Regions from separate parts of the Geodermatophilus sp. Leaf369 genome, predicted to be linked through region 1. Evidence: predicted binding sites of a transcription regulator. Region 1 holds the regulator's gene; the other holds the start of a gene.
What was found. The regulator LexA, encoded in region 1, represses DNA repair genes until DNA is damaged. The targets are predictions, from matches to a motif close to TCGAACANNTGTTCGA.
Positions count from the first base shown of each region.

Region 1 (6,717 bases):
GCTCGACGTCGGTCTCGGAGGAGAAGTAGCCGTGCTCGCGGCCGGCCTCGGTGTAGGTGAGGACGACGCGGTCGATGAGCTGACGCAGACTGGTCTCGCGCACCGGGGTGCCCACGGCGCCGCGGAAGTACTTCGTGGTGACGATGTTCGTGGCGTTGATCGACCAGTCGGAGGGGAACTCGACCCCGCGCTGCTCGAAGTTGATCGAGCCGTCGCGCCAGTTGGTCATCACGACGTCGCGGCGCTCCCAGGTCACCTCGTCGTAGGGGTGCACCCCGGCGGTGGTGAACACGCGGGCGACCTTGAGGCCCTTGCGGTCGGTGGACTTCGCGGTCCTCTTGCGGCCGGACGAGATGCGGTCGGTGGTCTCGGTCAAGACGTGCTCCCCTGGCGTGGCGTGGCTGTGGTGAGGCGGTGGTGAGGCGGTGGTCGTGGCTCTGGTGGCGCTCTAGTGCGGTGGTGCGTCGGTCCCGTTCTAGCCGGGGGGTCCGACAGTCCGGGCGGTGTCGCCCGGGGCGGGGTCGTCGTCGGCAGCGGGACCGGAGCCGAGTCCGATCCGCTTCAACTCGCTGATCTCCTTCTCGAAGTCGGCGACCGACGTGAAGGAGCGGTAGACGCTGGCGAACCGGAGGTAGGCGACCTCGTCGAGGTAGCGGAGCGGGGCCAGGATGGCCAGCCCCACCTCGTTGCTGGGCACCTCGGCCGACCCGGTGGCGCGCACGGCGTCCTCCACCTTCGCGGCGAGGACCGCGAGCTGCCCCTCGTCGACCGGTCGCCCCTGGCACGCCCGGCGGACACCGGCGATCACCTTGCTGCGGTCGAAGGGCTCGCTGACCCCGCTGCGCTTGATGACCGCGAGCACCGGCTCCTCGACGGTCGTGAAGCGCCGGCCGCAGACCGGGCAGGACCGACGGCGGCGCGTCGTCGCGCCCTCGTCGGCCTCCCGGGAGTCGACGACCCGGCTGTCGGGGCTGTGGCAGAACGGGCAGCGCACCGGGGGTCTCCTCTCGGGTGTCGTGGACTCCCACGACGGCCGCCCTGTGCACGCTCCCGGGGACATCCGGTGGATGTCGGGGGGAGAACCTGTGGACGGGCCTGTGGATGGAAGAACATCTGTGTAACTACTAGATGTTGTGGTGAGAGTAGCCCCGCACCCCTACAGATACGCAACCCCTCCCGGGCGTGTCCTCTTCCCCGACTCCGTCGCGCCTTCGGTGGCACCCCGGGACGCCGGTCCTGCCCCACGCGCACCAGCCCGTGCACAGCTCCTGCCAGCACCGATGCCGCCCGGTCGGCACAACCGACCGACGCAGGCCCGCTGCCGCGTACCGCACCCGGACGCGACGGAGCCGGCCCACCCGGGACGGTCGTCCACCGGGGGCCGGCTCGATCCCGGGAGGCGCGAGGTCCCGGAGTGGCGTCAGGGCTCAGGGGACCTGCAGCACCTGGCCGGGCACGAGGGTCACGCCGTCCAGGTCGTTCAGCGACCGCAGTGCGTCGACGACCCCACGGGGGTCGGCGTCGGGGGCGATGGTGCCGGCGATGGACCACAGGGTGTCGCCCGGGGCGACCACGACACTGCTCTCCCCCGCCAGGGCCAGCCCACCACCGGCGGGCTGCCCGCCGAACACCACGGGGCCGGCGAGGGCCGCCAGGCCCAGCCCCCCGGCCACGACCAGCCCCAGCACGGCCCGACGACCACGCCGGGTCAACCGCAGCGGGGCCGGCCGATCAGCCACCGGGGGTCGACCGGCGACGGCGGGGCGACGCAACGGCACCACGTCGGCCCACTGCTCCGGCACCGGCTCCCGCACCGTCACGGTCGGGTCCTGGACCAGGCGGAGCACGGGCCCGACGGGCTCGACGACGCGGCGCGCGGCGACGCCGGCCTGCAGGGCGCGACCGGCCGGGTGGTTGCCGCGGACGGTCGGGGTGGTGCTCGAGGTGTTCGCCGTGGTGGCCATCGTGGTCGCTCCTGTCGCTCGCTCCGACGCCCGGGAAGGGATCGAACGGTTGTTCGATCGAACGTCTGTGCGGATGTCTACCCGAGGGGTCCGACAAAATCGAGGCGACACGGCGTGTCGTTCGAACACCTGTTTGAACGGAGCGGTTCGAGGCGTTACCGTCCGTGTTGATCACGACGGTCACCGTCGGCTGCGCGCCCTCCCCCGGGGGACGCCCGTCCGGCGGGCGTCCGACCGTCGGCACCGGACGAGCTGCGGGCACGCAGTCGGAGGAGGACACGTGGCGGTCGAGGGCGACACACCGGACGGCACGGGCGCCGTGAAGGCCCCCGCGGCGCGGAAGAAGACGTCCACCCGACGGGCCGCGGCGACCGCGGGGGCCGAGGCCACCCCCGGGGACGCCACCGTGCGCGAGTTCCCGGAGCGGGGCGAGGCCGGCGACGGTCTCACCCAGCGCCAGCGTCGGGTCCTGGAGGTCATCCGCGACTCGATCGACCGGCGCGGCTACCCGCCGAGCGTGCGGGAGATCGGCGAGGCCGTCGGGCTGTCCTCGGCCTCCTCGGTCGCCCACCAGCTCTCCGTGCTGCAGAAGAAGGGGTGGCTGCGCCGCGACCCCAACCGGCCCCGGGCCCTGGACGTCCGACTGCCCGGCGACCACCCGATGGCCGACGCGAGCGGTTCGGCGCTGGCCGGGTCCGGTGCCGCCAGCGGCGTCGACGACCCGCAGGCGCCGGTCCCCACCTACGTCCCCGTCGTCGGTCGGATCGCCGCCGGTGGACCGGTCCTCGCCGAGCAGGCCGTCGAGGACGTCTTCCCGCTCCCCCGCGAGCTGGTCGGCGAGGGCACGCTGTTCATGCTCAAGGTGACCGGTGAGTCGATGGTCGACGCGGCGATCTGCGACGGCGACTGGGTCGTCGTCCGGCAGCAGGCGAGCGCGGAGAACGGCGAGATCGTCGCGGCGATGATCGACGGTGAGGCCACCGTGAAGACCTACAAGCGGCGCGACGGGCACGTGTGGCTGCTGCCGCACAACCCGGCCTTCGAGCCCATCCCGGGTGACGACGCGACCGTGCTGGGCCGCGTGGTCACGGTCCTGCGCCGGCTCTGAGTCGACGGCCGGGTCCCGCCGCGGCGGGACCCGGCCCCGGGGAGGTCAGTGCCGGCGGCGGAGCTTGCCGGACGCCCAGACCAGCACGCCGGCAGCCAGCGCGGCGATCACCCCGGCCGTCCACGGCGAGAGACCACCGGAGGCGGTGCCCGGCTCGACAGCGGTCGCGGCGTCGGCCGGGCCGACCGCCGCAGCCGGGGACAGCGCACCGGTCGAGGGCAGCACGGTGACGGCCGCGGGCAGACCCTCGCCCGAGACCACCAGGCTGCGGGCATCGGCAGCGAAGGCGACCGCCTCGCCCTGGGGCGACTCGGGCAGGGCGACCCGGGCCGGGGCACCGGCCAGCGCGCCGGGGACGTCGGAGCCGACGAGCGGCCAGACGTAGGCGTCGGTGTAGGTGCGCAGCGCGATGAGCGCGCCGTCCTGGCTCACCGCGCCGCCGGTCACCAGCAGCTGCCCGGCCCGGCCCACCGGGCCACCGGGGGTGCCCGTCAGGGACAGCGCCAGCTCGGCGACCCGCTCCATGGGCACGGTCGCGGCGGGGTCGAGGGCGGCGGTCGGTCGGTAGACCCCGCTGACCCCCAGCACCTCCTTGGTGACCAGGTAGGGCGTGCCGTCGGGGGCCAGCAGCAGGGCCTCGGCGTCGTGGGGACCGTCGGGGTAGGTCAGTCGGTGCACCTGCGCGGTGCCGTCCGGGCGCAGCGCGATCAGCGCGACGGTCTCGCGGGACAGCCGGTTGTCCCCGGTGTCGGCGAACCAGACGGTGCCGTCGGCCGCCAGCGCCATGTCCTCGGGGTCGTAGGGGTCCACCGCGGCGGTCCGCTCACCGACCACGGCGCAGGAGGCGTCCAGCAGGTGGACCGTCACGGCGTCCCCGCCGTCGTTCATCACCAGCGTGGTGTCCCCGGACACCGCCATCCCGGAGATCTCCGGGAGTCGGGCGTCGGTCACCGAGCAGGGGGTGGCGGGCTCGCCGAAGGGGGCGAGGACCTCCTCGGCCGCGGCGGTGACGACGGCGGCCGACCCGGTCTGGGCCGCGGACAGGAAGGAGCCCGGCAGGAACGGCCCGGCGACGACGCCGATCCCCAGGACGGTCGCCACGAGGGCCCGCGGGCATCGCCCGGCGGGCTCAGGCAGTCGACCGACCGGCTCTGGCACGCACGAAGCGTGACATCACGACTGCGTCGAGTGCGTGCACCACGCCCAGCAGGACGAGTCCCACAGCAGCGCCGACGACCGCGTCGGTGACCCAGTGGAAGTCCAGGGCCACCATGGCCACTCCCGTCACGAGCGGGCCGAACACGCTGAGCACCCACAGGGCGCGCTGCACCTGCGCCGGCAGCCCGAACTCCACGGCCTGCCACCGCGCCACGCCCCACATCAGCACGGCGTTGGCGACGTGCCCGGAGGGGTAGGAGGCGCCGTCCCGGTGGAAGAACGAGCCCGGGTAGGCCGGCGCCGTCCGGCCGGTGCCGTACTTGAAGGCGTAGACGACCGCGGTCAGCAGCGCCAGGGCGACCAGCACCCGCAGCACCGGGACGACGGTGCGCCGGCGCCAGGAGATCCAGCCGACGAGCGCGACCAGGACCACCAGGATGGTGAAGCGCCCACCGGCCTGGGTGAAGACCCAGACACCCCAGTACACGTCGGAGTTCCGCAGGTCCCAGGAGCTGACGACCTCGGAGACCGTGAGGTCCATCCGCTCCAGCACGCCGCGGGACAGCAGGTCCGCGGTCACCACGGCGGTCACCAGCGCGGCGACGACGACGGCCCACCAGGCGGGGCGCCCGGTCCCGATGACCCCCGGGCGACGAGCCGCCGGGGGCGCGACGCTGGGGAGGCTCACGGGGTCAACGTACCGCCGCGTCGTGACCTGACCGTGACCGGCGCGGTGCACGGACCGGGCACCGGGCCCGGTCCGTGCACCCTCACGCCACCGGCGCGGTGAACTCCTCGAGCGCCGCGGCCAGCGCGCCGTCGACCCGGGCGTGCAGCCGGGTCCCGTCGGCGGAGAAGTCCTCGCTGAGGACCTCCCCGTCCTGGTGCACCCGGGAGACCAGGTCGCCCCGGTCGAAGGGCACCAGCACGTCGACGTCGACGTCGGGGTGCGGCAGCCGGGCGGCGATGACGTCGCGGAGCTCGGCCATCCCCTCCCCGGTCGCTGCGGAGACCCACTGGGCGCCGGGGAGCGCCTGGCGCAGGGCCAGCACGTCCTCGTCGTCCATCGCGTCGATCTTGTTGACGACGATGAGCTCCGGCACCGAGGCCGCGTCGATCTCGGCGAGCACCACGTGCACCGCGTCGATCTGGCCCAGCGGGTCGGGGTCGGAGCCGTCGACGACGTGCACCAGCAGGTCGGCGGCGGCCACCTCCTCCAGCGTGGAGCGGAAGGCGTCGATGAGCTGGTGCGGCAGGTGCCGGACGAAACCCACGGTGTCGGTGAGCGTGTAGTCCCGGCCGTCAGGCATCTCGGCCCGGCGCACGGTCGGGTCCAGGGTGGCGAACAGCGCGTCCTGGACCAGGACGCCGGCATCGGTGAGCTGGTTGAGCAGGCTGGACTTGCCGGCGTTGGTGTACCCGGCGATCGCGACCGAAGGGGTCTGGTTGCGGTCCCGGCCCGAGCGCTGGGTCGCGCGGGCGGTCGCCATGCCGGCGATCTCCTTGCGCAGCTTGCTCACCCTGGCCCGGATCCGGCGACGGTCGGTCTCGATCTTGGTCTCACCCGGACCACGGGTGCCGATGCCGCCACCGCCGGCGACCCGCCCACCGGCCTGCCGGGACAGCGACTCACCCCAGCCGCGCAGTCGCGGCAGCATGTACTGCATCTGGGCGAGCTCGACCTGGGCCTTGCCCTCCCGGCTGGTGGCGTGCTGGGCGAAGATGTCCAGGATCAGCGCGGTCCGGTCGACCACCTTCACCTTGAGGATCTTCTCCAGCTGGTTGAGCTGGCCGGGGGTGAGCTCGCCGTCGCAGATGACGGTGTCGGCGCCGGTGGCCGCCACGATCTCCCGGATCTCGGCGGCCTTGCCCGACCCCACGTACGTGCCGGCGTCGGGCTTGTCCCGCCGCTGGCTGACGGCCTCGAGCACCTCGGAACCGGCGGTCTGGGCCAGCGCGGCCAACTCGACGAGGGAGCGGTCGGCGTCCTTCGCCGTGCCCTCGGTCCAGACGCCCACCAGGACGACGCGCTCCAGGCGCAGCTGGCGGTACTCGACCTCGGTGACGTCGGTGAGCTCGGTGGACAGCCCCGCGACGCGGCGGAGCGCCCCGCGCTCCTCCTTGACGTAGGAGCCGGTGGTCTCGTCCGGTTCGTCCCACTGCCCGCGCGGGGCCGGACGGCTGTCCCCCGCGGTCTCGGTCGGGAGCGGCGTCACGGCGGCCTTGTCGGCGCGTGCGACGGCGTCCTCGAGGACGGCCCGGTTCTGTGCTGTGGTCATCGTCTCCCAGCGTGTCATGCCTCGGCGGTCCGAGGCACCTGACTTCCACAGCGCACAACACCGCGCCGGGCGGGAGTCATCCCTCGGGGTGCACCCCGAGGTAGACCGACCACCGGTCGCCGTCCTCGTCGGGGGTCCGCCGGGCCCACCGGTCGAGCAGCCCGTACAGCTCGTCGAAGAACTCCTCCCGGTGCTCGGGGGTCAACCG
Region 1 covers NZ_LMQA01000007.1:51,501-58,217, reverse strand. The annotation lists gene ASG36_RS21255 (vitamin B12-dependent ribonucleotide reductase) at 1-376, opposite strand, end outside; gene nrdR (transcriptional regulator NrdR) at 476-994, opposite strand; gene ASG36_RS22465 (LysM peptidoglycan-binding domain-containing protein) at 1,428-1,964, opposite strand; gene lexA (transcriptional repressor LexA) at 2,371-3,072, shown strand; gene ASG36_RS21235 (hypothetical protein) at 3,118-4,173, opposite strand; gene ASG36_RS21230 (phosphatase PAP2 family protein) at 4,202-4,918, opposite strand; gene hflX (GTPase HflX) at 5,001-6,509, opposite strand; gene ASG36_RS21220 (transcriptional regulator) at 6,586-6,717, opposite strand, start outside.

Region 2 (6,717 bases), on a different contig from region 1:
CCTCGTTCGCCGCCCTGCTCGAGCGGGCCGGCGTCCAACGCACGCCCGCCGAGGTCGTCGTCCTCACGGGGGGCGCGACGCTGGGACTTGCGGCGCTGGCCCTGCTGCTGGAGGGACTGCTGGCCGCCGTCCTCCTCGCCCTCGTCGTGCCGTTGGCGGCCCGCGGCTTCCTGGGGTTCCGGGTCGGCCGGCGCCAGGCGGCGTTCGCCGACCAGCTGGACGACGCCCTGCAGCTCATGGCCGGGAGCCTGCGGGCGGGGCACAGCCTGCTGCGCGCGCTGGACTCCGTCGCCGGGGAGGCCCAGTCGCCGACGAGCGAGGAGTTCGCCCGGGTGGTCAACGAGACCCGGGTGGGGCGGGAGCTGAACACCTCCCTGGACGAGGTGTCGGCGCGTACGGCGAGCGAGGACTTCGCCTGGGTCACCCAGGCGATCGCCATCCACCGGGAGGTGGGCGGCAACCTGGCCGAGGTGCTCGACCAGGTCGGGCACACCATCCGCGAGCGCAACCAGATCCGCCGTCAGGTCAAGGCGCTGGCGGCCGAGGGGAAGCTGTCTGCCTACATCCTCATGGCCCTGCCGATCGGGATCGCGGGGTTCTTGAGCATGACCAACCCGGAGTACATCGGTCGGCTCACCGAGGAGCTGGTGGGCTGGATCATGCTGGGTACCGGGGCGGTCATGCTCACCATCGGCGGGCTCTGGCTCCGCTCGACCGTGAAGATCGCATTCTGATGCCCGCCCTCGTCTGGGCCGCGGTCGCGGCGGTCGTCCTCGGGATCGGCGGTGCCTTCTTCGTCGTCGTCGCCGCCCCGGGTCGCCCTCCGGGCCAGATCGCCCTGAACCTCACCCGTAGTCTCGCCGTCCCCGGTGTCCCCGGGATGGACGCGACCGGGGACCGCCGGCGCGGGGGTGCAGGGGCTCTGCTGCGGACGCTGACCCCCGAATCGACGGCACGTCGGGTGCGACGCCTGCAGGTGCGCGCGGGCAGCCCGGCGGCCTGGCCGGTGGAGAAACTGCTCTGGGGCAAGCTCGTCCTGGCCGGCGTGGGCGGTCTTCTCGGGGTCCTCTACCTGCTGTCGAACTCCACTCTGCTCGCTGTCCTGCTCGTGCCGACGATCGTCGCGGTCCTCTACTTCCTCCCCGAGCTGCTGCTGCACAGCCGCGGCCAGGAGCGGCAGGCCGCGATCACCCTGGAGCTCGCCGACACCCTCGACCAGATGACCATCGCCGTGGAGGCCGGTCTCGGCTTCGAGGCTGCGATGGCCCGGGCCGGCCGCAACGGCAAGGGCCCGCTGGCCCAGGAGCTGGTGCGCACCGTGCAGGACATCGCCGTGGGTCGGCCGCGGCGGGAGGCCTACCGGGCACTCGCCGAGCGCACGCAGGTCACAGACCTCAAGCGGTTCGTCGGGGCGGTCAACCAGGCAGACGCCTACGGGGTGTCGATCGCCGACGTGCTGCGCACGCAGGCGGGGGAGATGCGGCTCAAGCGGCGGCAACGGGCCGAGGAGAAGGCCATGCAGATCCCGGTCAAGGTCATCTTCCCGCTGATGCTCTTCATCCTTCCCACGCTGTTCATCGTCCTGCTGGGGCCGGCCGTGCTGGACATGATGGCGAACTTCTGACCCGGCGCGGTCTCCGGGGGGACGGTAGAACCAGGCCATGACCTCCACCCAGGACCCCACCCCCGAGGCGCGCGCCAACGTCACAGAGCACAACGTCGAGACCCGGGCCGACCTGCTCCCCGAGGAGCAGGCCGCCGGCAGCGTGGACCCCGAGGCGCAGGCCGCGGCGATCCTGGCCGAGTCCGAGGAGCGCACCCTGCACCCGGACGCCGACGAGGGCGGGCACCGCACCTCGGAGGAGACGGTCTGACCGTGCGGCACCAGCACGCCGTCCAGCTGCGGTGGTCCGACCCCGACGTCTACGGCCACGTCAACCACGCCCGGGCGTTGAGCCTGGTCGAGGACGCTCGGTTGACCATGGCCTCCGAGACCGCTGCGGGCGGCGACGGGTCGGCGCACCCGCCGGTGATCCTCGCCCGGCTCGAGGTGGACTACCTGCGTCAGCTGTACTACCGCCCGCACGAGCAGGTGACGATCGAGAGCTGGGTGACCCGGCTGGGCACCAGCTCGGTCACCACCCGGCAGGAGCTGCGCCAGGACGGGCACGTCGCGGTCTCCGTCGTCGCCGTGCTGGTGATGACCGACGGGGCGTCGTCCCGGCCGCTGACCGACAACGAACGGGCCTTCTGGACGACGTTCCTCAAGGAGCCCGCCGGGTAGGAGCGCCCGCATGGCGAAGACCGACGACCAGGGCAGGCCCATCGAGGACGAGCTGCCCAGCACCCTGCAGCGCTCCGACGACAAGGCCAAGGACACCTACGCCCAGGCGCACGACAGCGCCGAGGAGACCTACGACGGCGACCCCGCGGCCGCCAACCGGGTCGCCTGGGCCGCGGTCAAGCACACCCACGAGAAGGTCGGCGACCACTGGGAGCCCAAGGACGAGGCCGGCCCCTCGGACGAGCAGTCGGCGAGGGGCAACCGGGACACCGACCTGGGCACCGCCGGCGGGGTGGACGCGAACGCCACGAAGGAGCACCTCTACGAGGTCGCCCAGCGGCTGGACGTCGAGGGCCGTTCGTCGATGACCAAGGACGAGCTCGTCGAGGCGATCGAGAAGGCCAACGACCGGGCGACGGCGGACGCGCGCGAGAAGCAGTAGCCGACGGTCACACGCGTAGGCGGTCGAGAACGATCTCGGTGCCGTCCGGGCGCTGGGTGCGCCACCTGTTGCCCGGCGGTGCGGTCTCGTCGCGTTCGACGCGGAACCCGTGGTGGACCTTCGTGTGGTGGCGTTCGCAGAGCAGGGCTGAGTTGTCGAGGCTGGTGTCGCCCTGGTCGCGGAGCCACTCGAGCAGGTGGTGGACGTCGCACCAGTGCGTCGGGGCGTGGCAGCCGGCGAACACGCAGTGCCCGTCCCGGGCTTCAACGGCCTTGCGGATGTGCGGTGGGACGACCCGCTTGGTCCGTCCGACGTCGAGGGGGAGGCCGTCGGGGCCCATCACGATGCGAGTGACGGCCGAGTCGCAGGCGACCCAGCGGGCTCGGGCAGCAGAGATCAGCGCACCGAAACCGGTGGTGGCAGTGTCGTGACCGGTGGCTGCGTCGACCAGGTCCTCGACGTCGATCGTCACGATCACCTGCGGCTTGACCGTGCGCAGGAACGGCAGGTCGCCCTGGGCCAGGGCGTTGTCGCACAGCTGGACGAACGCGTCGCCCTGCTGCTGGGCGCGGTTGCGCAGATCGCCCAGCGGACGGTCGGTCTGCACGATCGACTCGATCGCCGCCAGGGCCTTCTCGAACCCGACCGGGTCCAGGTCGAACCGGCCGGACCCCGAACCGTCGGCGCGGCGGCTGAACGTCAGAGACCGTTGCTCGGTCGGGTCGGGCTCTGGGCCGTCGGGGTCCAACGCGTTGCGGAAGGCGTTGACCGCGGTCGCGAGCTTCGCGTGCGGCAGCGTCCGGGCGACCTCGGTCCACACCTCGTCGAAGGCGTCCAGATCGATGTCCTGCTCGGCGGCCGCCGCGATGTCGCACGGCCGCAGCGCGTCAGTCACGACACCCACCTGGGCCGCGGTCACCGCACCCTCGGCGAACGCGGCCTCCAACCGTGGCAGGTGCTCCAGCACCCGGCCGGCCCGCACCACTGCAGCGGCTGCTCCGCTCGAGAAGTGGTGGTGACCGCGCAGCAGCGACTGCATCGTCCTCAGCCCGTCGTGCTCAGCAGCACCGACCACGTCGGCGTGCCGCACGGTGCGGGTCAACTCGGCCGAGGCCCGGTTGATGAACTCGACCAGATCGGCCGTCCGCTCCAACAGCGCACCGTCGGGCACCGCGTGCAGGTCGTCGACAGCCAGGGCGTCCAGGGCGGACCGCAGTTCGCTCACGACACCTCCCGGCTGTTCGATCAGGTGTTCGAAGTCTACGTCGGCACGAGACCCCAGAACTACTGAACCCACAGGTCAGAGGCCTGTCCACAGATGTGCGACAGCCCTTGACGGCGCCGGTGGACGAGCCCTAGATCGTGATCAGGGACGTCTGCCGGGCGTCCAGGTAGGAGACGCCTTCGCCGGTCAGTGCGATGCCCTGCTCCAGGGCCATCCGCACCAGCTGGCCGTCCCACTCGGGGACGGCGACCCGCACGCACAGCTCCAGGGCCCAGGTCGTGGACTCCCGGACGGGTGCCTGCCCGGTGCCGCGGACCCCGCCCTGGGCGTCCCACATGCCGATCGCCGGGCCGGCGCCGTGACCGTAGAAGCCGACCGGGTGGGAGTAGACGTCGCCGTCCACGCCCTCGGCGGCCGCCGCGGCGCGGGCGGCGGCCAGCACCTCGTCGCCGGTGCGGCCGGGGGTCATCGCCGTCGTCACCAGGTCCTGCATGCGGTTGCCCACGGCCAGTGCGTGCACCAGGCCGGCCGGGGGGGCGGTCTCCCCGGGGCGCAGCACGTAGCCGTTGCGCTGGGTGTCGGTGGTCAGCCCGAGGGTCTTGAGCCCGACGTCGCAGTGCACCAGGTCGCCGGGCTCGACGACCGCGTCGTGCGGCACCCCGCCGACGATCGTGCCGCGCTCGTCGAGCAGCGGGACGCCCGCGCGCTGCAGGCCGACCGTCGGCTGGAACCACGGCTCGACGCCCAGGTCGTGGAACCGCTGCCGGATCCACCACGCCACGTCCAACGCGGTGGACTCCCCGACCCGCAGCACCGCGGGGGAGTACGCCTCGGCGATGGTCTCGTGCACCAGCGCGTTCATCGCGTGCAGCGCCGAGATCTCCTCCGGCAGCCGGGTCTCCAGCCAGCGGACGGCGAGCTGCTCGGCCGGCACCAGCCGCTGCGCCCACGGGCCCAGCGCCTCGACGAGGAGGCCGTGCTCGGTGTGGGAGAGACCGTCGGCGTGCGCGAACGTGTCCGACACGTCGATCCCGATCGCCCGAGGCCGGGCCTGCTCCACGACCCGGCGGACGGCGGCCCACTGCGACTGCTCGGCCGAGGCGCCCGGCTCGTCGTCGTCGGGGTCCCAGGCGGAGACGAACTGGCCCACCGGGTACCGCGCGACCGCCATCGGGGTCACGCCGTCGTCGCTGCGGTGCAGCAGCAGGATGGTCCGGCGGCGGGCCGACAACCAGGACGCCGGGAGCATCGTGGGCAGCACCGGGTCCTCGTTGTACTCCCGGCCCACGACCACCCACAGGTCGATGCCCGCGTCGTCCATCAGGTCGGGCAGCAGGTCGCGCACCCGCTCGGTCAGCCACCGGTCCCGGACCTCGGCCTGGTCCCGCAGGGGCAGCGGGACGGTGCGGGTGGGATCGATCCCGTGCGGGCGGTGGCGCAGGGCGGTGGTCATGCCCCCATCAGAGCAGAGCCGCGCTCAGGCGGGGCGGTCGAGCCGGACGACCGGGTGCGCCGCCCGCGGCAGCGGCACGAGGGGCGGGGCGAGCTCCACCCGGTCCCGGCCGGCCTGCTTGGCCTCGTACATCGCCGCGTCCGCACGGTCGACCAGGCGCCACACGCCGGCGGCGGGATCGGTGTCGGAGGACGGTCGGTCCAGCGCGATGCCGATCGAGGCCGTCACCCCCGGGTGGTCCACCCAGGCCTGCCGGACGGCGCCGCGCAGCCGCTCGCCCAGCCGGTGCGCCTCGGTGCGGTCCGCGGCCAGGCCGACCACCACGAGCTCCTCGCCGCCGATCCGGGCGAGCACGTCGGTGGGTCGGACGACGGCCCGCAGCGCCTGCGCGACGGCACGGAGCACGGCGTCCCCGGTGGCGTGCCCGTGGGTGTCGTTGAGCTGCTTGAAGTGGTCGAGGTCCAGCACCAGCGCGACGACGTGGTCGCCTCCGCGGTGGGCCTGCCGCCACAGCCGCTCGGACTGCGTGACCAGCGAGCGCCGGTTGGCCAGGCCGGTAAGCGGGTCGGTGGAGGACAGGGCCTCGGTGGCGGCGAGCAGGCCCTGCACCCGGCGGCGCAGCACGAAGACGCCGAACGCGGCCACGTCCAGCATCCCGGCGTTGACCAGCACCTGGACGCCGAGGCCCGGCGCGTCGGTGAAGCTCGGGGCCAGGGCGGACCAGCACGCGAACGGGACGACGGCCATGTGCACGCCGAGCATCCAGGCGTCCAGGAACCAGGCCGCCACGAAGGCGGCGAACAGCATCATCAGCGGGGTGGCGTGCCGCAGCGGGTCCACCACCGAGGCGGCGACGACGACGTAGACCAGGTCGCCGAGCAGGACCAGGGCGAACGTCGACCGCACCCCGGCGCGGGGGCGGGCGACGAACCAGAGCCCGAGCACGGCCAGCAGCGCCATCGTCGCGGCGTAGACCCCGCGGGGGGCGCCGTCCCGGAGGACGCCGGCCACGACGAGGTTCACCGAACCCGCCGCAGCACCCAGGAGCATGAACGCGGCCATCCACCGGGCGGCGGTGCGCGGTTCCCGGGCACGGGGCGGCACCGACACCACTGCATCGGTGTAGTGACTCCAGCCCAGGGACACGGGGGCAGTCTCCTGCTTCCAGGCCCGCGCTGCGAGCCCTGTGCACACCTCAGGTGACACGGTGCTGACCTTCCCCGGCGTGTCGTGCGGCGTGTCGTCGCCGACCGCGGCGACCGACGCCGAGGAGGCGGACGGTCACCGGTGGTGTCAGGGTGGGTCCGCGGGCG
Region 2 covers NZ_LMQA01000001.1:391,943-398,659, reverse strand. The annotation lists gene ASG36_RS01920 (type II secretion system F family protein) at 1-734, shown strand, start outside; gene ASG36_RS01915 (type II secretion system F family protein) at 734-1,624, shown strand; gene ASG36_RS01910 (hypothetical protein) at 1,662-1,874, shown strand; gene ASG36_RS01905 (thioesterase family protein) at 1,877-2,284, shown strand; gene ASG36_RS01900 (ChaB family protein) at 2,295-2,726, shown strand; gene ASG36_RS01895 (HNH endonuclease signature motif containing protein) at 2,734-3,951, opposite strand; gene ASG36_RS01890 (M24 family metallopeptidase) at 4,082-5,404, opposite strand; gene ASG36_RS01885 (diguanylate cyclase) at 5,429-6,550, opposite strand.
Region 2: the regulator LexA is predicted to act here: its motif matches at 3,968-3,983, upstream of ASG36_RS01895 (HNH endonuclease signature motif containing protein).